Linked DNA regions of Fodinicurvata sp. EGI_FJ10296. The protein of the gene in region 1 interacts with the protein of each later gene in a pairwise test. Links are inferred from orthologs where the notes say so. Each region holds a gene or a part of one and is shown on either strand. Other genes may lie near its edges.

The links.
Region 2: the proteins of ABZ728_RS04970 (region 1) and mntR interact in binary tests that used the Escherichia coli proteins (3 or more experiments, as listed by UniProt). The link is inferred for Fodinicurvata sp. EGI_FJ10296 from one-to-one orthologs.

The regions. Positions count from the first base shown.
Region 1 is NZ_JBFCVL010000002.1:329,110-340,857, reverse strand. What follows is about bases 8,884-11,748. They hold ABZ728_RS04970 (methionine ABC transporter ATP-binding protein), read right to left. Parts: upstream 10,918-11,748; coding sequence 9,850-10,917; downstream 8,884-9,849. Other genes in these bases: ABZ728_RS04975 (methionine ABC transporter permease), read right to left, coding at 9,219-9,905; ABZ728_RS04980 (MetQ/NlpA family ABC transporter substrate-binding protein), read right to left, coding at 8,884-9,165. In the rest of the region: bcsA (UDP-forming cellulose synthase catalytic subunit), read left to right, coding at 1-196; ABZ728_RS05005 (cellulose biosynthesis cyclic di-GMP-binding regulatory protein BcsB), read left to right, coding at 193-3,507; ABZ728_RS05000 (glycosyl hydrolase family 8), read left to right, coding at 3,504-4,577; ABZ728_RS04995 (hypothetical protein), read left to right, coding at 4,571-6,625; cellulose biosynthesis protein BcsN, read left to right, coding at 6,640-7,320; ABZ728_RS04985 (SDR family oxidoreductase), read left to right, coding at 7,504-8,286; more of ABZ728_RS04980, read right to left, coding at 8,359-8,883. UniProt on the Escherichia coli protein: Part of the ABC transporter complex MetNIQ involved in methionine import. Responsible for energy coupling to the transport system. It has also been shown to be involved in formyl-L-methionine transport.
Region 2 is NZ_JBFCVL010000002.1:212,237-223,996, reverse strand. What follows is about bases 2,801-5,677. They hold mntR (manganese-binding transcriptional regulator MntR), read right to left. Parts: upstream 4,547-5,677; coding sequence 4,055-4,546; downstream 2,801-4,054. Other genes in these bases: ABZ728_RS04475 (hypothetical protein), read right to left, coding at 5,583-5,677; ABZ728_RS04480 (hypothetical protein), read left to right, coding at 4,826-5,437; ABZ728_RS04490 (metal ABC transporter solute-binding protein, Zn/Mn family), read right to left, coding at 2,918-3,934; ABZ728_RS04495 (metal ABC transporter ATP-binding protein), read right to left, coding at 2,801-2,896. Also shown: ABZ728_RS04505 (metal ABC transporter permease), read right to left, coding at 1-943; ABZ728_RS04500 (metal ABC transporter permease), read right to left, coding at 943-2,073; more of ABZ728_RS04495, read right to left, coding at 2,075-2,800; more of ABZ728_RS04475, read right to left, coding at 5,678-5,771; ABZ728_RS04470 (hypothetical protein), read right to left, coding at 5,904-6,185; ABZ728_RS04465 (DUF2794 domain-containing protein), read right to left, coding at 6,354-6,743; ABZ728_RS04460 (tetratricopeptide repeat protein), read left to right, coding at 7,041-7,697; ABZ728_RS04455 (PQQ-binding-like beta-propeller repeat protein), read left to right, coding at 7,796-9,124; ribosome biogenesis GTPase Der, read left to right, coding at 9,355-10,785; ABZ728_RS04445 (oxygenase MpaB family protein), read right to left, coding at 10,806-11,760.

The DNA.
Region 1 (11,748 bases):
TGGCGACTCCAGGCGGTGGGCAAAGATGCTTGCGGATCGTCAAACCTCGCCGGGGGTCCTGAAGGGCATTGGGATGTTCGTTCGTCTCAGCTTGCGCTATTCGGTCCTGGGAACCAAATTCATCTTCACACACTGGAACAAGCGCCAGGCTGACACGGCCGGAACTGCCCAGACTGCGGGGGCGCAGCGCACATGAAACGATACGCCAAGCTTCTGTCGGTCAGCCTGGCCATGGGCGCGCTGGGTCTGTCGGTCGCCATCGGCGTTGGTTTGCCAGCGGCGGCACCTGCAGCGACTTCTGCTCCCATTCCGCTTTATCCCTTTGAGCAGCAGCCGACCCCGGCGGAACCTGTGCCTGCGGATCGGTCTTCGGACACGGGTCCGGCTGCGGGATCAACTTCGAGAATTGCTCAAGTGCTGGAACCCCGAACTCAGCGGCCTGAGGGCACACGGTCGGGGCCTTCCCTGATCCTGCAGTCGCCGGATGTGTTCGGCGATTCTGCCGGGACGGGGTCCGAAAATCGGTCGATCCTTGCCCCGGGCCGGACGTCGGGCAGCGGCGCTTCGGATGCGACGACAGGTCGTCAGACAGATATCCAGTCAATCGTTCGCGGCGGGGTGCTCGACGGCGACGGAACGAGTGGCGATCGTGCCCAGCCGCGTCGGATAGCGCCGGGACCGATTCCGGCCGATGACAGTGCGCCCGAAGCGGCTTCGCCCCGGGACGTGGCTGACGACGGTGACATCGCCGACGGGGAAGCAGGGGCACGCGGATCGGCGCCGGCGCCGGTGATGCGCGAACTGCCGCGGTTGGCGAATGACGACGATGCAGGGACGGAATCGGCCGATCCCTTTGCCGGGAATTCGCCGCGCGCCGGCCGGCCGATTCTGACCGATACCGGGTTCCGGTCGCTGTTCGGCCGGCCGGGATCTGCACTCCCTGGACCGGCGCCAGCAGAAGGGGCTGTCGATCGATCGGTCGCATCCCGGTTCAACGACGGCCCGGAAGTCGAGAGCGCGTACAGAAGCCGTATCATGCCGACGCCGTCAACGACCGTTGCCGGCCATATGTATTCCAGCCGTGATGCGGCCAGCTTCGCCGCCTGGCTTCCGCCGAACCGTCGTGGTGGCTCGGCGACTCTGGTTTTCACTATGGTGAACAGTGCTGATGTGTTGCCGGGAAGTTCAGAGGTTGCCGTCTTCGTGAACGGCGAGCATCTGGGCGATATCGGGACGACAGCCGACGGCAGGGGTCGCCGGCTGGCGATTTCGCTTCCGGAGCGGTTCCTGAACGATGGCTATAACACCATCGAGTTCCGGTCCAGTCTCTTCCATCGCGTGGCCTGCACCATCGAAAGCGGCTACGATACCTGGGTCCAGATCCCGGCGGACGAAGCCTATATCGGGTATGACCTCGAAGGCGGCCTGGATCATACGGCCGTGCTGGGATGGATCGGTCAGGCGATGCAGGGCAGGCCGTTGCCAGTCTACTCGCCGGGCCGGCAGCCTCAGGATACGGTCATTCGGGCCGGTTTCAGTTTTGCGCAGGGTGTATCGGTATCGACGGGCATCGAGGCCCATCCGATCGTTTCCCATCCGATCAGCGATTTGCAGACCGATAGTCCATCTCAACGCGGTCCGGAGTTCCCCGGGATCGACCTGCGACGCATAAACGGGCCTATCGCCGTCGTCATGGGAACCGCCCAGGATCTCCGTGGCGTTGTCGGCGCGGGGCTGCTCGACCGGGTCGACGGTCCCCATCTTTCGACGCACCAGATCGGCGACCGCATCATCATCCTTGTGTCAGGCCTCAATGGGTCGGACATTGCCTATGCCGCGCATGGTTTCGCGGAAGAAGTGGCGCAGGATCAACCCCCCTGGCGCTACTTCTCGACGATCCGCCAGAATATGTCCCGTGACTGGGCAACGCTCGGCGGACATACCGAATCCGCATACGGCCCTCTTTATCGATCTCGCGTTGCTGTCAATCTGCCCGTCGATGTGTCAACGACGCACGAACAGTCGGCCAGACTCTCCCTCAACCTTGCCTATGGACCGGGACTTGCCGAAGGGGCGGAACTGCTGATACTCGTGAACGGTCGGACGGCCTCGGCCTACCCGCTGTCTGAGCGGGAAGGCGATCTGCTCGAAAATACGCCGATCGATCTTCCGATGCGGTATTTTCGACCGGGCGCCAATCTGATCGAGTTGCAGGCCCGGTTGCCCTATGTCGACGAGGGTCAGGATTGCTTCTGGCGTGGCGGCCCGCCGACGGAAGGCCGGCCCCGGCTGACATTTTTCGAGGATACACGGATCGAGTTCCCTGGATTCGGTGACACGACGCTGCTTCCGGATCTGCGGCTGTTCACCGAAGAGATGCTTCCCTATGCCAGTTCCGGCCGTATGCCGATGATGCTTACCAGCGGCGATCACGACACGGTATCGGCGGCCTGGTCGTTCATGGGCGCGCTTTCGGCCCGATCCGGTCGCGTTCTGCCCGTCGATCTTCAGATCGGCGGGGAACCGTCGCCCCGAAACGATGCCGTCGTATTCGGCATATCCCGGGAATTGCCGGCAATCGTCCGCGAGCGGGGGACCGAAGATCTGCAGGCGGTGATGACCGACTGGGAGACGCGTCCCGAGACCCCTGATGTCGATTGGCTGCCGCCGGACCGCCGACCCCGCCCCGTTCCCATGCCACAGACTTCGCCCGGAGAGGATACCGATTCCGTCGTCCGGTCGCTCCGTCGGCTGCAGGTTTCCGATAGTGGCCCCAACCCCGGTGCGACCACCTCTGACTTCACCGGCGGTATGTCGCTGGCGCGTGTCGATGGGAATGCCTCCGCCAACCGATACTTCACGAACGGTGACCGTTCGGTTCTGGGCGTCAACGGATCGGAACCCATCCGCGCGATCGATGAGACGGCGCTGGAGCGGGCGGACTGGCGCAACAGGCTGTCGACAGAAGGCGAGGAATCCGGTTTCTTCCTGGGATGGCTGGAGAGGGCATCGAACACACTGGTCAGCGAGGCCTATACGAGTTCGACGGATTATCGCATGCCGGTGTGGTCCGAGACCGATCGTCGTGACGCCGATAGTCGCCGGAATGCCGATTTCGTCATCTCGCAGTTTTCGCCGAGAAGCTGGATAGAAACGCTGCCGGGCGTCAGTCCGTCGACCTGGACCGTCATTGCGGCCCCGACGACCAGCGGTCTCTGGGCTGGCGTGGAACGATTGCAACGGATCGACAGCATTAACGGGGTTGCGGGTGACACCGCGCTGTTCGACCTGCCCGATGGAGAGATCGTCGTCCGGAAGACGACCGGCGACTACGTCTTCACCGGTCACCAGGGCTTCAGCCTGTCGTTGTTCCGCTCCGTGCTGGGGCAGTGGTTCTCGATCAATGTCGGGGTCTGGCTCGCCTTCGTGATCGGTATCGTCGTTGTTGTCGGGCTGATCACCAACGCTCTGCTCAAATCGGTTGGCCAACGCGAGGATATCCGATGATCGCATCCACACTATTCAGGATCGCGGTAATGGCCGTTTGCGTTGCTTTTGTCATGCAGGACAGGGGCGCCGACGCACAGGAGTTCGAGTCGGACGATCGGGACTGGCAACTCTATACCGACTCTTTCGTCGAGGATGGCCGCGTCATCGACACCGGCAATGACGATATCAGCCATAGTGAAGGGCAGGGCTATGGCATGGTGCTTGCGGTCGCTTTCAACGACCTGGAAACCTTCGGGTCGATCTGGTCCTGGACGAGCCACCGGATCTGGGTGCGCGACGACAGATCGATCGCCTGGCGGTGGGAAGAGGACGAAAGGCCGCCGATCACCGACGCCAATCCGGCGCCCGACGGCGACATCCTGGTCGCATGGGCGCTGATCAGAGCCCATCAGACCTGGGGAATCGACGAGCACGCCGAGGCGGCGCGCGCCATACTGGACGGGATAAAGGAAAACCTCATTCGCCGGGTCGGCACCGTTCCGGTCATCAGTGCCGGGATCAGCGGGTTCGACGTTGAAGGCGGTTTCATCGTCAATCCGTCCTACTGGATCTTTCCGGCATTGACGGACATCCGCCGTTTCGACAACGATCCGCTTTGGGACGCGGTGCATGAAACCGGTCGCCGGCTTGTTCGCAATGCGCGGTTCGGCCGATTGAATCTGGTCCCCGACTGGGTCGTGATCGACAGCAGCAACGGTCGCCTGACAACATTGCCCGACGATATGGACGATCTGTTCCGCGGCTTCGGCTACAACGCCGTGCGGGTACCGCTCTACCTGCTGTGGGATGAGCCGTCCGCCGGCGACGATATTCAGCCGATTGCGGACCTCTGGGACCATCAGGGCGATGGGCCGGTCGCGATTGAAGTCGATCTGGGAAGCGACCGACTGCTGCACCGCTCCGACGGCCAGGGATACCGGGCTGTGCGGGCGCTTGTGAACTGTGTCGTTGCCGACGAGGCGATGCCGTCAGGCCTGCAGTCGCTGAACGAGGGTCAGGATTACTATTCCGCCAGTCTGTATTTGCTGACCAGGGTTGCGATGGCCGAAAGGGACCTGGCATGTTGACGGTTCGTGGAATTGGCGCCAGAGCTGCCTTGGCCTGTGTCGGCGCCTTGTCGATGGCGCTGGCGTCCGCCGCTGTTTACGGTCAGGAAGCCGGGGGCCAGGAACGCGCGGCAAACCGGCAGACGGATCCCGAAGCGGTGACAATGGTAGCGCAGGATGCCGCCGTCAGGGTGATTTATGGCGACCCCGGCCCGGCCGAGAATCCGCTTCTCGATTTGACGGCGCTGCGTCTCTATGCGGTGGCCAATCGCATGGACTATGTCGAGTCGGAGGTACGGCGGCTCCGGTCGATCGATCCGAACTGGGTTCCGCCGGACGATCTCTTCGACCCGCTTGCACTCCAGGAGCAGGTCGACGAAACGCCGATCTGGGATCTGCATGCTGCGGGCCGGCTTCACGACGCAGAGGGAATGATCACGCGACTGAGGGTCGAAAATCCCTCCTGGACGCCCTCGGAAGATCTGGCAACCATCATCAGGATGGATCTGAAGCGCATTCGTCTGAATGCAGCCTATGGTATCGAGCAGTGGGAAACGGTACTGGCCGTTGCACGCGGGAACACGGACCTTCTGGCGTGCGAAACGGTCAACGAAATCTGGGAAACGGCCCATTCCGCAGCTGAGCTGGCTGAGGTTAATACCAGTTTCGGCCTGTACGAGTATGTCGTTATAAACTGCGATCCGGGCGGGCCGCGTTTTGCGTCCGTTCAGAAGGCCAACGAGCACCTGGGCCTCGATTACGCCTTGCCATTGATCGAGATCGAGGATGCTCAGGGTTATCGGCGGACCGTTTCCGAGGACGCCGAGTGGCGCCGGATCCGGGCCGAGATCATCGGCGAAGGGATCGGCGTCTCGGAACTCGCCGAAATGACCGACGAGGAAATCGCGGCATTGGAGGCCGAGATTCTGGAGGAGCGCGACATCGAACGCGCGCTGTATCTCGGTTGGGAATATTTGACGCTTCAGCAGTACGAACGCTCACGCGAGTGGTTCCAGACCGCCTGGGATTGGGGCGAGAGCGCCGACGAATGGAGCGAGCGCTATGTGGCGCTGCGTGGCATCGCGTTGACATACGAGCGCGAAGGCAATTTCCTGGAAGCCGTGCGATTTGCCATGCGGATACTTGAGGAGGACCCCGAAGCCCCCGACCTCTTTGCCGGCATCATGCTGCGGATGCTCGCCGAAGATGCCGAGACGGCACCGCTGGAGGAGCACATCGAACGATTCAAGGAATTGGTGATCGCGCGCGAGGACGCCGCGTCGGCCAAGGCGATCGGATGGTTCGACTATCGCGGCAACCGCTTCAGCCAGGCAGCGATCTGGTTCGAGCGGGCGCTTGAATGGGAAGAAGAGGAAGAGGCGGCCGAAGGTCTGGCGCTCAGCCTGCTCAGGTCCGGAGATCGCAGCGGCTTCAACGCCGTAGTCGAAGAATGGCGGGCCCGGTCCAGCGCGATCCGCAGGCTGGAGTCCGAGACACGGGTACGGGCGGCGGCGCCGGCAGCACCATCCGGGCCGCCAGCGGCGGTCACGGCGTTCGAGGCGGGCCGCTATTCGCAATGCCTCGACCTGTCGGCCGGAAATCCGGACCTTGCGGAAGTCCGGGGTTGGTGTCTGATCGAATTGAACCGACCGACCGAAGCCGAACGGGCTTTTGCCACGGCGATCAGCGCCGGCGTCGGCGATGCTGCCGATCTCGATCTCGGACTGGCGCTGTCCTATCTCAGCAGGGGTATGGCCGGAGACGCCGAACGCGTGCTGCAGCGCGGAAATCTCGCGGCCGACAAGCGCGCCGAGGTCAGGGCAGAGATCCTCGCGCGGCGCGCCACCAACGCCTATAGTGCCCAGGACTACCGGACGGCGATCGCTCTGATCGATGAGCGGTCGCTCATCGCACCGGCTCGGCGCGATCTGTTGATGCTGAAAGGATGGGCCTTGCACAATCTCAATCGCCGAACCGATGCACTGGAACTTTTCAGCGCATTGGACCGACAGATGAGTACAACCGAGTCCCAGAATGCTATCCGGATCGTTCGGTCGGCCCTCAACTAGGAGCGGGAATTCGGATGACCAGAAAGTTGAACGGCGCGTCGCGGCCAGCTTCAGGGCGCCGGTCGTCCCGTGGCCGCAGGGCAGTCGGGCTGTCCCTCATGGGATCGGCCTGCCTGCTGCTGTCGGCCTGTGCCAATCCCCTCGATCCGTCGCAGCGGCTGTACGACCCGCTGGGGACGCCCAACTACGATGTGTTCGGCGGCGTGTCGGCGCCAATTGCCCGAAGCATCGGCCGTTTCGCCGTCGACGACATCGAAGTGCTCGACGTTCGCGAGAACCGGTATCCCGATACATATGTCCAGAGAACGATTTATGAGAATCCGACCAGTCTGCCGGGTGAAAACTATCTTGAGGCGTCGGTGAGGCTTCGGACCGGCCCGGTCTGGGCGACCGATCCGTCCGATCGCTGGGAGGCGCCGACGCAGACGGAAATCGCAACCCGGCTTCGAGAGGATTTTCCCGGCATTCGCATGGCGATAAGCGGCGACCTGCGGCGCAACGGGTTTGGCATATACAATCACGCGATTGGCGAAGCCGGCGGACGCGCCGCCTGCATCTTCGCGTGGCAGGACGCAAACGCCCAGCGCCTCCCCCGCGACGTGGATGGCCTGTTCATCGAATTCCGGTATTGCGACCGATCGAGGTCGCCGGAGGAACTTGTCGGCCTCTTCGACGGACTGTCTCTGGGCTATTGACCCGTATTCTGCCGCAGGTCTCTGCCATCCCTTATCGAAACAACCCGATCCTGGCCCCTTTATCGAAACCAATGCGCAGCTACCGCGGGACCGGGCGCAGGGTGTCAGCCAACTTGAACCGGATCACCAATTCCGCTACCCCGGAATGCATACGATACGGAATTTCAGGGACGGAGCGGAACAATGGACTTGGGTTTGTCAGGCAAGCGGGCGCTGGTTATCGGCGCATCACAGGGTATCGGCCGCGCCATCGCAGAGGGGCTGGCGTCGGAGGGGTGTAACGTCGCCATCGCCTCCCGCTCGGCGGAGAAACTGAAAACCGTCGCCGACGGTATTGCGTCCGCCGGCGGCAGTGCGTCGGTGCACACGGTCGATCTCTCTGATATTTCCAGCGTTTCGGCGCTGGCTGAGTCCGTGTTGGCAGCGGGCCCCGTGGATATACTGGTCAACAATTGCGGCGGACCGCCGCCATCGGGCGCGCTGGGCGTTGCCGCCGACGAATGGCGCCGGCAGTTCGATGCCATGGTGATCAGTTCCATTACTCTGACCGAAGCGGTCGTTCCCGGCATGCGTGAACGGGGCTGGGGGCGCATCCAGTTCATTCTGTCGTCAGGTGTCATTCAGCCGATCCCGACGCTCGGCATTTCCAACGTTCTGCGCTCCAGCGTCGCGAGCTTTTCCAAGACACTGGCGAAAGAGGTCGCGCCGCACGGCATTACCAGCAATGTCCTGCTGCCCGGCCGGATCGAAACCGACCGTTTGCTGTCGCTCGATCAGAAGACGGCGGAGCGCGAGGGAATGGATGTTGCCGATGTCCGCAAACGGTCCCAGTCGGCGGTGCCGGTCGGCCGCTATGGTCAACCCAGGGAATTCGCCGATGTGGCGGCATTCCTGGCCAGCGAGCGCGCGTCCTATGTCACGGGCATGATGATGCGGATCGACGGCGGCCTCATCAACACGATGTGAGCTGAAAGGGCGATCGGGGAACGGGCAATGCGGCAACGGATGCCGCATTTTCCGTTGCTTTGATACGCCGGATCAGAATCCGGCGACGACAGCACCTTCGAAACGTTCGTCAACGAATGCGCGCACTTCATCGCTGTGATAGGCGGCGATGAACCGCTCGACCCACGGGGCGTCGGCATCTTCGGCGCGGACGGCGATGATGTTCATGTACGGGCTTTCCGGACCTTCGCGCAGGATCGCGTCCTCGTTCGGGTCGAGACCCGCTTCGACGGCGTAATTCGTGTTCACCGAGGCCACGTCGACATCGCTCAGCGAGCGCGGCAGCTGCGCGGCGTCCAGTTCGATGAATTCAAAGCCGTGCGGATTTTCGGTGATATCCAGGATCGACGGTGTCAGCCCCGTATCCTCGCCCAGTGTGAGAAGCCCGGCCGACTGCAGCAGCAGCAGGGAACGGCCGCCGTTGGTCGGGTCGTTCTGGATCGCAAAGGTCGCGCCGTCGGGCACGTCTTCGATCGACTCGTATGTCTCGGAGTAGAAGCCCATCGGGAAGACGACGGTCGGGGCGACCGACACCAGATCGAATCCGCGGTCGCGAACCTGATTGTCAAGATAGGGCTGATGCTGGAACGAGTTCAGGTCCAGGTCGCCATCGGCCAGCGCCGTGTTCGGCACGACATAATCGGAAAATTCGGTGATATCGAGGGTCAGTCCGTTCTCGGCCGCGACCTCGGCGACGACTTCCATGATCTCGGCGTGGGGGCCGGGTGTGACGCCGACCCGAAGCGTTTCGGTATCGGCGCTGGCATGGCCGGAGACGAATGCGGTCGTCGCGGTCAGCAGACCGGCGAGCGCCGCAAGACTGGTAGTTGATGCCTTCATGAGAGGTGTTTCCTTCGTTCTGGTTGGATGGGGAGGGGAATGGAATTGGCGGATCAGGACATCAGCCGCTTGTTCACCCGCCGGGCCAGATAGTCGCCGATCGTCTGGACCGACTGGACCAGAATGATGAGGACCAGGACGACGAGCGCCATTACATCCGGCATGAAGCGCTGATAGCCATAGCGGATCCCCAGATCGCCCAGGCCGCCGCCGCCCACCGCGCCGACCATGGCCGAATAGCCGATCAGGCTGACAAGGGCGAGGGTGAGGCCGGCAACGATACCGGGCATGGCCTCCGGGATCAGGACTTTGCGGACGATCTGGAGCGGCGTCGCGCCCATGGCCTTGGCCGCTTCGATCAGTCCCTGGTCGACTTCGCGGATCGCGTTTTCCACGACGCGGGCAATAAAGGGCGCAGCGGCAACGGTCAGCGGCACGATGGCGGCGGTGGTGCCGATCGACGTGCCCGCAATCATGCGGGTGAACGGAATGATCGCCACCACCAGAATGATGAATGGCGTCGACCGGGTTGCGTTGACGACGAGGCCGGCGACGCGGTTGAAGCCGACCCATTGCAACAATTCGCCGCGGCCGCTGGTCGCCAGAACAACGCCCAGCGGGAGACCCAGCAACGTGCCGATCCCGCCGGAGACCGCCGTCATGTGGAGGGTTTCGAGCGTCGCCTCAACCAGCAGCCCGGAGATCTGCGGCGATATACCCAAGAGGCTCAACAGTGACATTATTGGTCTCCAGTAGCGTAATGGCAGACGCAAGCCGCTCGCCAGTCGCCGGCACACCGACGAGCAGCGTTCCGATCGCCGTCTCCCGGACGACATCGACCTGCGCCTGCAGAATTGAAACGTCGAGACCGTGGCTGCGCGACAGCAGCGACAGCGCCGCGTTGCCGTCGGCGCCGGCGCCGGCCAGTCTCAGACGAAGGACGGCGCGGCTACCACTGCCCACGGGTTCGGGCGACAGGCGCCGGCCGATCGCGGGCGGCAGCGCATCGCGTCCGGTCGCCGCCAGAAGCCGTTCCGTTATCTCGGCCTCCGGGCGCGACAAAATTTGTTCGACAGAGGCCAGTTCGGCGAGGCGGCCGCCGTCCAGTACCGCAACCTGCTGACAAATTTGCCGGATGACGTGCATTTCGTGGGTAATCAGCACGATCGTGATCCCCAGTTCGGCGTTGATGTCGGCCAGCAGGTCGAGAATGGCCCGCGTCGTTTCGGGATCGAGGGCCGAAGTCGCCTCGTCGCACAACAGGACCTTGGGTTCCGTCGCCAGAGCGCGCGCGATGCCCACCCGCTGCTTTTGTCCGCCAGACAGTTCGGCCGGATAGCGGTTGGCCTTGTCGGTCAGCCCGACACGGTCGAGCAGGGGTGCGACCCTGGCCGCAATCTCGCGGCGGTTCATGCCTGCCAGTTCGAGGGGCAGCGCGACATTGTCAAAAACGGTGCGGGACGAGAGAAGGTTGAAATGCTGGAAAATCATGCCGATCTGTCGGCGCGCTGCGCGTAAGGCCGCTGGCGACAGCGCGGTCATATCCATACCGTCGACGGTCACCGTTCCTTCGGTCGGCTTTTCCAGCAGATTGATCAGACGCACCAGTGTTGATTTGCCAGCGCCCGACCGACCGATGACGCCGAATATCTCGCCACGTCCGATTTCCAGATCGATCGCTTCCAGAGCCGATACCTCGGCCGATTTGCCGCGCTCGGGGTATCGCTTGGACACATTGTTGAGAGTAATCATCGCGGGCATGACCAATCAGTCCGTCCGCGTTGCGGTCGGAGGAACAACCTTGCCTGTTTGCCCGGAATGTCGTTGGAGATGCGTCATCGTCTTGCCCTCATACCACGAGGGACCAACCACGAATGACTCGTGGCGCTTTAGCATTGTTGACGCGGTGCAAGCTGCCCCTCAAAGATCCGCGGGACCGACAGGTTCGGCCCAAACCATTCCGTTCGTTTGCGAACGAGCGACGACATTGCCTCCCGCTCCGTCAGCCGTCAAGCCGAAACACGGATTTGCGGCGCGAAACCCTGGTATTCACAAACATGTAGCGTAAATTTTCCGACGACGGCCGGGTATAGATAAAGATCCCAGAACGAAATAAAACTTCGTCATTGATCCGCAATCTTCGGTGCATTCTGGTATCGAAATCCGTTTGAAGTCGGCGATGAAGTGGACTATATTAATAAGGCCTACGTGGTTGATGGCTCGTATTGCAGATACCCTTGCCGCCACTGAGTATTTGTGATGAATACTCATGTCGGGGAAGGTCGCCGTAGGGCCCGAGTCAGTACGAGGACCCGCGTTTGGCTGATCGTCTTCACCAGAGGGGAGGTGCGTTTGCGCATGGAAGAACCACCTATTCGCCTTTAGGTGCCCTGTCTGAACATCAGGGCTCGGCCGCGCCACTAGTCGGGATCCCGGTGAGCGGCCGCTGATTCATACAATTGAACTTCGAATGACAGAACCAGGATGACCTTCTGGTTTGAGTATTCTGGCTCGAATGCCGGATTGCCGATACGGCAATGACCCCGGTTCGGAGGGTACTCCGATCCGGGGTCAGTTATGTGT
Region 2 (11,760 bases), 110 kb from region 1 along the record:
GTTCATCCTCGTGGTTGTAGAGATGGACGGCCAGGGTTCGGCTTTCGTTGGCGCGGGTCTGGCTTTGGCGGCGGATGTGCTGGGCGATGACGCCATAGCGGGGCCCGAACAAAAAGGCCAGCGCCAGGAAAACGCCGGTCATGACGGCCATCATGCCGCTGATCGAAACATTCCAGGCGACGGCTGCATAGTACCCGCCGACGCTCGACGCCACGGCTATGGCCGAGCCGAGGCCGAGCATCATCCATAGCCGATCGGTCAGCAGATAGGCCGCGGACGGCGGAACGATGACAAATGCGATGAAAAGAATCGCGCCGACGGCATCGAATGCCGCGACAGCCGTGGCGCTGGTAAACATCAACAGCGCATAGAACAGGAAGCCCGGCGCGAAGCCCAATGCCTTGGCGAGCGCCGGGTCGAATGTCGCCAGCTTTAGCTCCTTGTAGAGGAAGGCGACGAACAGCAGATTGGCCAGCGCCATCGCGCCCATCCAGATCAGTGATTGGGGCACCCTGTAGCCGCCGATCATCATCGTGTCGAGCCAGACGAAGCCGATCTCGCCCAGCAGCACGGTATGCTGGTCGATATGGACGTCACGGGCATAGAGGTTGAGGAGCAGCACACCGATCGAAAACAGTACCGGGAATACCAATCCGATGGCCGCGTCATGCTTCACGCGGTTGGTGCTGACCAGCAGTTCGGTCAGGAAGACGGTCAACAGGCCCGTCAGGGCCGCACCGACGATCTGCACGGGCCCGCTCTGCGCATGGGTCAGAAGCCAGACGATGACGATGCCGAATACGATCGAATGGCTGATGGCGTCGGACAGCATGCTGTTGCCGCGCAGCACCAGAAACGTGCCGACCAGGGTTGCGGCGATACCGACCAGGGCGCCCGTCAGCATGATCATGATCGCCGGGTTGTCGAAGAATGCTTCCAGCATCACCTTGTCTCCCGGCCCAGTGTGTCCAGGATGCGGCGCGCTTCGACGATGCCGGCCGGCGTCAGTTCCCAATGCGCCGTTTTCTCGGGCTGGTGGGCAACCGGCCGGACCATGCCCTGCGCCTGGAGTTTTTTTAGCGCCCGCTGCGTACCGACGCCGTGATAGGTGTCGACCGCAGCCTGTTCCGCGGGAAACGTCGGGTTGTCGTGGTCGGCCGCCAGCCGATAGAGCGAGGTCAGCACCTGCTGGCCTTCGAGTCGGCGTCCGTCGCGCCATCGGCGAAGGCCGTTCCACAACAGGCCGTGTTCGGGCGCCGCCACCAGCGATACGATCACAACGGCGGATACGCTGAGCACGATCAGCGGTCCGGTTGCCAGTCCGCGGGCCGTCGCGCTGAGGACGGCGCCGAAAACGCCTGACGCCATGCCGATGACGGCCGCGAGCACGACCATGACTTCGAGCCGGTGGGTCCATTGCCGTGCTGCCACCGCGGGTGCGATCACCATTGCCGCCATCAGGACCACACCCACCATCTGCAGACCAACCACGACCGCAAGAGCGATCATGACGGTCAGGACCACGTCGAGCGCTGCTACCGGCATGCCCAGCGACTGTGCAAAGCCGGGATCGAAGGAAACGAGCTTGAACTCCTTCCAGAACGCCGCGACAAGCCCGATCGCGGCCACTGTGATCGCGCCCATGATCCACAGATCGCTGCGCAGAATCGCCGCAGCCTGCCCGAAAAGGAAAGAGTCGAGCCCTCCTTGCGCCGCATTGCCGGTTCCCTGGATATATGTCAGCAGCACAACGCCAACGGCGAAGAAAACACTCAGCGCGATCCCCATCCCGGCATCCGTTTTCAGGCGGCTGTTGCGCGTCAGGAGCAGAATAACCAGCGCGGCGAGCGCGCCGGTGAGCAGTGCGCCGAACAGGATGCTGCCCATATGCCGCGTTCCCGCGACCATGAAGCCGAGACAGATGCCCGGCAGTGCCGCGTGGGACAGGGTGTCGCCGAGCAGGCTCTGCTTGCGCAGGACAGCGAAACAGCCAAGCACGCCGCTGATAATCCCGAGCAGCGCCGCACCGATGGCGACTGTTTGAATGGTGTAGTCCTGGAACAGCGCCAGCATTCTATCCCTCGTTCCCGATCCGGGCTCTGCCTGGGTCCCGGCGCGGCGCTACGGTTTCGCTGCCCGGAAACGTCTCGTGCTCGATCAGGGCGATCCGGCCGCCATAAGCCCGGCGCAGATTTTCGGCCGTATAGACGTCGCGCACGCGGCCCTGGGCGACCGCGCGAACATTGAGGATCAGCAGCCAGTCGAAATAGTCGCGCACCGTCTGGAGATCGTGATGGACGACAATCAGCGTCTTGCCCTGATCGCGGAGCGTGCGCAGGATGTCGACGATGGCGCGTTCCGTCGTTGCGTCCACGCCGGCCATGGGTTCGTCCAGAAAATAGACGTCGGCCTGCTGAACCAGCGCGCGCGCCAGAAACACGCGCTGCTGCTGCCCTCCGGAAAGCTGGCTGATCTGGCGGCCGGCGTAATCTGCCATACCGACCTGATCCAGGGCGTGGGTGGCTTCTTCCCGCTCCAGCCGGCCGGGGCGTCTCAGCCAGCCGAGATGCCCGTAGAGGCCCATCGTCACGACGTCGAGAGCGGTCGTCGGAAAATCCCAATCGACGCTGGAGCGTTGCGGCACATAGCCGACCCGCCGTCTCTGCGCCTTGTAGGGACGTCCGAAAATGCGGACATGGCCCGCTGTCGGCCGTATCAGACCGAGAACAGCCTTGATCAGCGTGCTTTTTCCCGCACCGTTGGGCCCGATAATCGCCGTCATCATGCCGGGCGGGACGTCGAAATCGATATCCCAAAGGACAGGTTTGCTGTGATAGCTGACTGTCAGGTCTTCGACATGCAGTGCGAGCGACGGCTCATGAAGCAAATCATTCATGTCGCGCTCCCGATCCGGTTGCTACAGGTTCCACTGTTCTGCCCAGCCGGCCAGGGCGTCGGGCAGGGGAGGCACCGTCCCGCCCAGAGCGTCGACGATGTGGACGGTGTTGGAATGTATCATACCGATATATGTACCGCTCGCGGTACCGTCGTCACCCATCGCGTCGGAATAAAGTTCTCCGCCAATCTCGACGTCGTGTCCGCCTTGCCTGGCCGCATCGATGACGGCCTGCATCGTCCGGGGGTTGATCGTTGTTTCCACGAAGACCGCCGGTACGCCCAGTTCCGCAACCATGTCCGCCGTTTCGCGAATGTCTGCGACCGAGGCTTCGGCTTCAGTGCTGATGCCCTGAATGCCGACGACGTCTATTCCGTAGGCCCGGCCATAATAGGCGAAAGCGTCATGAGCCGTGATCATCGTGCGCCGATCCTCTGGTATGGTGGCAACGCTTTCATGGACCCAGTCGTCCAACGCGGCAAGTTGGGCGGCATACGAGGCGGCGTTCGCCTCGATCGCGTCGCCGCAATCGGGGCGAAGTTCCGTCATCGTCCCGGCGATCGTGGGGACGATGCGCGACCACAAGCCGGCATCCATCCATAAATGCGGGTCGTTGCCGGAGCCGTCCTGCACGGTGATCAATTCTTCGGGAGGAATTGATGCCGGGGAGACCGCAACCGTCGGCTTTGTCTCGGAGAAGCGTTCCAGAACGTCGCCGAGTTGTCCCTCAAGTGTATATCCCGAATAGAAGATGACCTGTGCGTCGCGAAAGGCCTGAACGTCCCGCGCGCTTGCCTGATATAAATGAGGGTCGACGCCGGGCCCCATAAGGGCGGTCACTGTTACGCAGTCGCCGCCGACATTCTTCACGACATCGCCGATCATCCCGATCGTCACCACGACGTCGAGCGGGGTGTCATTCGATGGCGTGGAATCGGCATTAGCGACGGTCGTGCCGGCAACTGCTGACAGAACCATCAGTGGCAACGACCTGGCCAGCGGGGCGAGCCGCAGCTTTATCCTATACCCATTTGTCATCCAGTTTGCCTTCCGTAAGAGAATTAGCCTAGGCTATATTTTGGTGCCGCATATGTCAATGGGATCACACCGGTGCCGAGCCGGCCCGCTCCGGAATTCGGTTTTCAGCCCGGCTCATCCTCAGTCCGGGGTTTCGTCCGGGATTCTGCCGGGACCGGTAGTGCGGCCATGGAGAAATCGCTCGAACGCCTGAAGCGTTTCGTCACTGACATGGTGTTCGATGCCTTCCGCGTCGCTGCGCGCGGCATCGTGTCCAACCCCCAGCGATAACAGGAAAGCCTCAACGAGCTGATGGCGCTTGCGGCTGGTCTCGGCAAGCTGTTTGCCGGCGTCGGTCAAAAAGACGCCCCGATACGGGCGGCGTGAGATCAGTCCTTCCTCGTCCAGCCGCTTGAGCATTTTGGCGACGGTCGGTTGAGCCACGCCCAGGCGCTGGGCGATGTCGACCTGTCGGGCTTCGCCATGGGCGTCCATGAAATCGGCGATCAACTCGACGTAATCTTCCGCCAATTCGGTCCGACGGGCATTGCGGGCCTTGCGGAAACCTTCCGCGTGGCTTTCGGCATCGATCAGGGCCGGCTGGTTGGTGCGGGCGCGCTTGGGGTTTTTCATCGGGGCAGGGGGCGTCGTTCCATTGCGGCTGGCGTCTCATTATCATTCTCACAGGCAATTTGTATAGAGCTTGCTATATGCGACGGCCCGTTGCTGTGTGTCCCCCCCTGTGCCCCCCTGCGACCGCGCCCGTTCTGCAATCTCACGAACTCACATCCCTTCGTCGAATTTTGCTGCAAGTACGCTGGATACGGATAATCTGTGATTTTCCTCGGACAAAGTCACCGGCAGTGCGCCGGTTGTGTATAAGACCGCATATTGCAACTATAGGGGTGGATCATGCCTGATATTACACTTGGTGTTCATCGTGGGGGAGCCTCCGGCGTTTCGCACAGCCCGCCAAAGGTCAAGTCGACCGAGCAGGGAGTCGCCTACAATCCGTTCTGGCTGGATCTGTCGCAGGAACCCACGCCGCTCGACCCGGAATGGCGCATGAACGGCATTGTCATCAACTGGCTTCTGAAAGAAAGCCCGATGGGGCTGTGGTCACAACTCATCATCGGGTTCGAGGCGACCAGCCTTGGCGCCATCAAGGCTTTCATGGCAAAATTCTTCCCGAATATCGTCATGTCCGATGACGATCTGCGGAAATTCCTGATGCTCGGGCATCCGACCCTGGCCAGCCACATACGCGGGGGTACGGTGCTTTCGCAAATGGTCGGCGGCGCGGCTGCCAGAGAACAATTCATCATCGGCAATTACAGCGGCGTCCTGGGCGGCGAACTGCACCACAGCAAGGGTTTTTTCCAGCGCAGCCGACGCTGGAAAATCAATTATAATTCAGGCCGCTACGGCGATCAGCATATACTGAATTCGGCGGACAAGAATCTTGCCAAACAGACCGTAAAGCTTCTGTTCAAGCGCTATACCGGTTCCGACGTCACCGATTGAACGCGCAGTTCATCGGCCCGTCACCGAACGAGACCAGGCGCGCGTGATATCGAACTGAATAGTGTCGATTGTCGCGATTCAGACTATAAGGGCCGGCTGTCTTCCATCGACAGCCGGCCCTTTTCCTGTGGGTAGAACATGGCGTTCAATGGACCGTCGTGCTCGCCCGCATGACTTCCAACTGTTCGGCAATGCGCTTCCAGTTGTATGTCTTGTCCTGGTCGCCGCTGGCGCTTGCCCATTGTGCTCTCAGCACGGCGGCGGCTATCGCTGTTTCTCCCAGGCTTGCGTCAAGGGATAGGGCGATAGCGTTTATATCGGTTTGTGTCAGCATCTTGCCGTCCCTCCGGTTAAGTTGTTCATTCAAGTATACGCTCATAGTGGTCGTTTGGTTCAGAGACTATTTTGTGAACTTTTCCGTTATCGGATGCGGGAGCCTACCCCGTTTGGGTCGGGTGCACCGACTTCAGCCATGACGGGTAACCGGTGCTTCATGGGGCCAGGCCGGCCGGGTCGCGACATCTCTGGCGCCGCAGCGCCCGCAAACCATTCGTGCGCCGACTTCCGGGACCGGAAAAGCCGCTCCCAGACGGCCAATCAATGTCGCCAACGGCACGACCGCGTTGTGCCGGCAGCGATTGCACCAGCAAAAGACATCGTTGCCGCCGGCATGGAGATCCGATAGCGTTGCCGGCTGTCCTGCCGCCTTCTCCTGCCGGTCCAGTTGTTCCCGTTTGATCGCACCCATATCATCGGTTCCGCCATGTCTTTGAAGGGCATGTCATCAAGTGGCGGCCGGAATGTCGGCGCCATGGCGGCGATGGTATCCCCTGGATGAGAACATAACAAGAACAAACGCGTCATAACGACGGCCCCCGACCGGCAGCTGGGCCAGTGCGGGGGGCGGACCGGCTCTTCAGTCGCTGATCACCCTGAGCCGCGGTCGCCTCAGACAGTCGATGGCATCCCTCAGCGACGAGGAGCGTGCAATCCGGCGGTTGGAGTCGAACACCGCGAACTCGATGCCGCGCGGTTGCGGGATCTTCGCAATCGAGAACAGGGCCTTGTCATGGGTATGACGAAACACGCTGAAGACCGCTATGCCGGACGAGTGGTCGATGGCATAGTCCCGCCAGTCGCCTTCAGAGACATGGGTGCTGTAGAGAGCCAGGAGCTGGGACAGTTCGGAACGATCGAAGAAGACCCGGCCTGCGCGTTTTCGCCGATAATCCGAAAGCCGGACAATGCGGCTGTCCCGTTGGCCGGCTTTCCGGTGCACGGGGGGCGTTTCCATTGCGGAAGACATGGTGTGGTGACTCCGTTACGCCTGAAGATCGACACTCCCACTTTTTCACGTATTGTTCATCGAAAAGGGCTCCGCGTCCAGCAATCGTCCACTGGACCGAATTGGCCCCCGGTCGGGGGCGAATGGAGGGATGAACGGGGGGCGACCGGCGGTCGTGCTTGACCCGGTCGCGGGGGATTGGTAACTCGCCAACAGGCGGGCCGATCTCTGTCCGCCCCTGGCAAGACTGCCGGGCCCAAATTCGTTGGGCTTGAACTCACCGGGCATGACGCCCACGCGACGGGATGGCCGAGTACGATGTCCGATATTTTCCGTGAAATCGACGAGTCAATGCGCGAGGACCGCGCCAAACAGGTCTGGCAGCGCTATGGGACCTGGATCGTCGCGGCTGTCGTGTTCGTCGTGGCGGCATCGGCGGGGTGGGTATTCTATCAGAATTACGCCGAAAACCGCGACCGCGCACAAACCGCCGAGTTGATCAGGGCGAGCGAAACGGCGGCGGAAGACACCGAGGCCGGCCTTGCGGCCATTCAGTCCTATCTGCAGTCGGCCGATGGCGGCCAGTTGACGGTTGCCCGCTTCCACGAGGCCGCATTGCTCGCCGAATCGGGCAGGCGCGAGGACGCCGTCGCGGCGTATCGTCTGATCGCCGAACAGACACAGGCTCCGTGGTCCGACGCCGCGACCGTGCTCGCTGTTCTGCACGATCTGGATAATGGCGACCCTGCCTCGCTCCGCGATGACCTGACGCCGCTTGCTGCCGGTACCAGTCCCTGGCGCTTCTCCGCACGCGAAATGGTGGCGCTCCTCTATAGCCGCGAGGGGCGCATCGCCGATGCCATCCCGGAATGGCAGGCGCTGGCCGACAGCGAAGACGCGCCGCCGGGTATTCGATCCCGTGCGTCAGAGATGCTGGCGCTGCACGATGGACAAGCCGCGCCGTCGGGTTCATGACGTGGGGACGAGTTCATGACGTCCAGGTTAATGACTTGATTTCAGGCACGGGCAAATCAGGCGCCAACAAGAAGACGGGCGTCGAAAGGAGGTCGAGGGTGATCGAAACTGGGGGTGCATTAGTCCGTATAGGATCACTCGCGGCCGTCGTGCTGGCAGTTGCCGGCTGCGATACGTGGTTTGGCGGTCAGGACGATCCGCCGTTGCCGGGTCAACGCATCGCGGTCATGGAATCCTCGGAAACACTGTCTCCGGACGGGGCGCTTTCCGGCGCGCCGATCCAGATATCGTCGCCGACGACCAATGCTGCCTGGCCACTGGCCGGCGGTAATGCGGCGGCGAATCCTGACCATCCCGCTCTCAACTACCCGCTTTCTCGGGTCTGGGCGACTGATGTCGGTACGGGCAGCGGCAGCATCCGGCGCGTGACGGCGCGGCCGATCGTCGCCGGCGGAACGGTCTACACCATGGATGCCGAGGGTCGGGTGGCAGCCGTCGACGCGACGTCGGGCAACCAGCGTTGGCGCGTCCGCGTTGGCGATCCCGACGAACGGGGACGCGGCCAGGCGGGTGGTCTTGCATTCGCCGACGGAAAATTGTTCGCCACGACCGGCTTCGGAGAAGTGGTCGCCGTCGACCCCAGCAATGGCGGCCTGATCTGGACACGCAAGATCGGTGCGCCGATCCGCAGCGCCCCGACCGTGGCCGGAAATACCGTCTATGCGATAACCGCCAACAACCAGATGCACGCGCTCGATGCCGGCAACGGCCAGCCGCGCTGGTCGCACACCGCGATCGAGGAACCGACCGGCCTTCTGGGCGGTGCCGGACCGTCGATTGCGCCCGGCGTCGCCATCGCACCCTATTCGTCGGGCGATATCTACGCTTTGCGGCAGGAATCGGGCCTGGAGCTCTGGGTCGACAGCGTCGCAACATTGCGCCGTGGCCGGGCCAACATCTCCGACGTGACGGCCGATGTCGTCATCGACGGACCGATTGCGATTGCATCGGGTCAGAGCGGGCGGATGATTGCCGTGGATGTTCGCAGCGGCGCCCGCATATGGGAGCAGCAAGCCGGAGGTGGCACGACACCGTGGCTGGACGGCGATACGGTTTTCGCCGTGACATCCGGCAATCAGGTTGTCGCCCTTTCGCGAACGGATGGCCGTGTCCGCTGGGCTCGTCAGCTCGATCGGTATCGCTATCCGGACAGCCAGACCGACCCGCTGCTCTGGAGCGGTCCGATATTGGCCGGAGGCCGGCTGATCGCGGTAGGGTCGCACGGAACGGCGGCGGTCCTCGATCCCCGCTCGGGCGAGGTCGTGGACAGCTTCGAGATCGGTGCCGGCTCGTCGGTTCCGCCGGTTGTCGCCAACGGAACGCTTTATGTCCTCGATGACAACGCGACGCTGATCGCCTATCGGTAGCCCGGCTGATTTCGGCAGCGCGCCGGTTCAGACCGGGTCCGATTTCGGGTCCGACTGGTGAGCCGATTGCCAATCGCCGGTCCGGTTCCGGCATGTTGTGCCGAGACCGGCTTTGCGTGATATGGTAGTCCGGTGCCGTCCGGACTGCTGCTCGCCGCTCGTAGTTGTCCGAAGGCGGGGTCCGATTGGTTCGGGCCCCCATTTTCATGAACCAGGAAGTTAATCGGGCCATGGCTCTGACCGTCGCCATTCTCGGCCGGCCGAATGTCGGAAAATCCACGCTGTTCAATCGTCTGATCGGGCGGTCGCTTGCGCTGGTCGACGACACCCCCGGCGTTACCCGCGACCGTCGCTATGGCAAGGCGCGTATCGGGTCGTTTTCGTTCACCGCCATCGATACCGCTGGTCTCGAGGACGCGGAGGAGGGGACGCTTGCCTTTCGCATGCGGGGGCAGACCGAACGCGCATTGGCCGAGGCCGATGTCGCGCTGTTGATTTACGATGCGCGGGCCGGACTGACGCAGATGGATCGCCAGTTTGCCGAAGAACTGAGGAAATCTCCGACACCCGTGATCCTGGTGGCCAATAAATGCGAGGGCCGCAAGGGCGATGCCGGGCTGTACGAGGCGTTCGAACTGGGCCTTGGCGATCCCGTGCCGCTCTCTGCGGCGCATGGCCAGGGGATGGCCGATCTGGTCGAGGCGCTGCTGCCGTATGAACGGCCCGACGCGCCGCCGCCCTCGACAGCGGGCGACGACGACGGCGGTATCGATCCGCTGGAACTCGACGAGGAAGAACTGGCCCGGCTGGCCGAGGATGACACCGTCCCGGCACCTGACGCGCTGGCTGCCGGACCGATCCAGCTCGCCATCATCGGCCGCCCGAATGCCGGAAAATCGACCCTGGTCAACGCCCTGCTGCACGACGACCGGGTTCTGACCGGACCGGAGCCGGGCGTTACCCGCGACAGCATTTCTGTTGACTGGTCATACAAGGATCGCGCCATCCGGCTTGTCGATACCGCTGGCATGCGTCGGCGCAGCCGTGTGCAGAACAAGGTCGAGCGGCTGTCGGTTTCGGATGCTTTGAACAGTGTGCGCCTGTCGCAGGTCGTCGTTCTGGTCATGGATGCCGAAAGCATTCTCGACAAGCAGGACCTGACCATCGCTCGGCACGTCGTCGAGGAAGGGCGCGCTCTGGTCGTCGCGGTGAACAAATGGGACACCGTCGCTGATCACAAGGCGGTCATCCGCCGCCTCAAGGATCGGCTGGAAACGTCATTGGCTCAGGTTCGCGATGTCGCGACCGTCACGATCTCGGCGCTGCGCGGCCAACGGCTGACCCTGCTGATGGATACGGTTCTCGAAACCTACGATATCTGGAACAAGCGGGTGTCAACGGCGCGTCTCAATCGGTGGCTCTATGCGATGATGGAGTCCCATCCGCCGCCGATGGTTTCGGGGCGGCGACTGAAGCTGCGCTATATTACTCAGGTCAAGGCGCGGCCGCCGACCTTCGCCCTGTGGTCGACGCGGCCGGACGAACTGCCCGACGCGTATTCGCGCTATCTGGTGAACGGGCTGCGTGACGCATTCGACATGCCGGGAGTTCCGATCAGGCTGTTGCTGCGCAAGATCAAGAACCCCTACGACAAGGGCTGATCGAACCGCAGCCGTCTTCATCATTTGGCGGGTCGATAGAGAAAGTCGTCCGGGAGGCCGAGGCGGCGGCAGGACTGGACCGCCGGCGAGGACGGCAGTACCGTCCTGTCGGCCATCCGGCCGGCCCACCGCAGGGCCCGCAGTTCCCAGGGCTTCGGCATCCACTCCCGTCCCAGTTCGAGGCGCTCGCGGATCCAGTCCGGCAAAATGGCGACCGCAGCCTTTATCAGCGATTGCTGTAGACGCCGGAACGGGCCGGGAAGTGCCGGAACGGTCCACATGATCTCCAGAAATTCGAACACGATCGGCGAGGGGACCAGACGTGGTGCCATGGCTTCGAACAGGGTGTCGAGATCGGCTTGCGTCGACGGAGCGCCGGTGGCGCCGTAAAGATCGGCGGCGGCTTTGCCTTCGCTCAGCAGGCAATCCCGCTCTGCAGCCGACAGCGGCCGCGCCAGTCTGTGATAGGCTTCCATGAAGCCGAAGCTCGCGGTCGCCTGAACCCAATTCAGCAATTCCGGGTCATTGGCACGATAGGCCATGCCCTCCAGGGTCGTTCCGGTTACGCGGCCGTGCCGGGCGACGACGCCGGCAATCATGGCTTCCGCCTTGCTGCGCGGGCCGTAGACGGTGACCATCGCAGCGAGCCCGGTACGCTGAAGTCGGGTCAGCGGCGCTGTACGAAAGCTGCTGTGCTGCCATACCCCATCGCGGATGCGCGGTTCGGCGAACTCCAGCAGCACGGCCCCGACGCCGCCGACGAACAGGGTAAGCGGGTTCTTGAACACTCGCCACGACACGGAATCGGGGGCCACCAGAGCGGGCTCGCCCACCGGTCGGGAAAAGTCGAACGTTAACGCGGATGGTGCATCGTCTGGCTGAAGCAGCCGGCTTGCTGTCCTGTCGATCCAGCCTGTGAACGGTAACGCCAACGTCGTCCATCCTCCGGCTTCATTGCCCGCACCAGGAACGCCG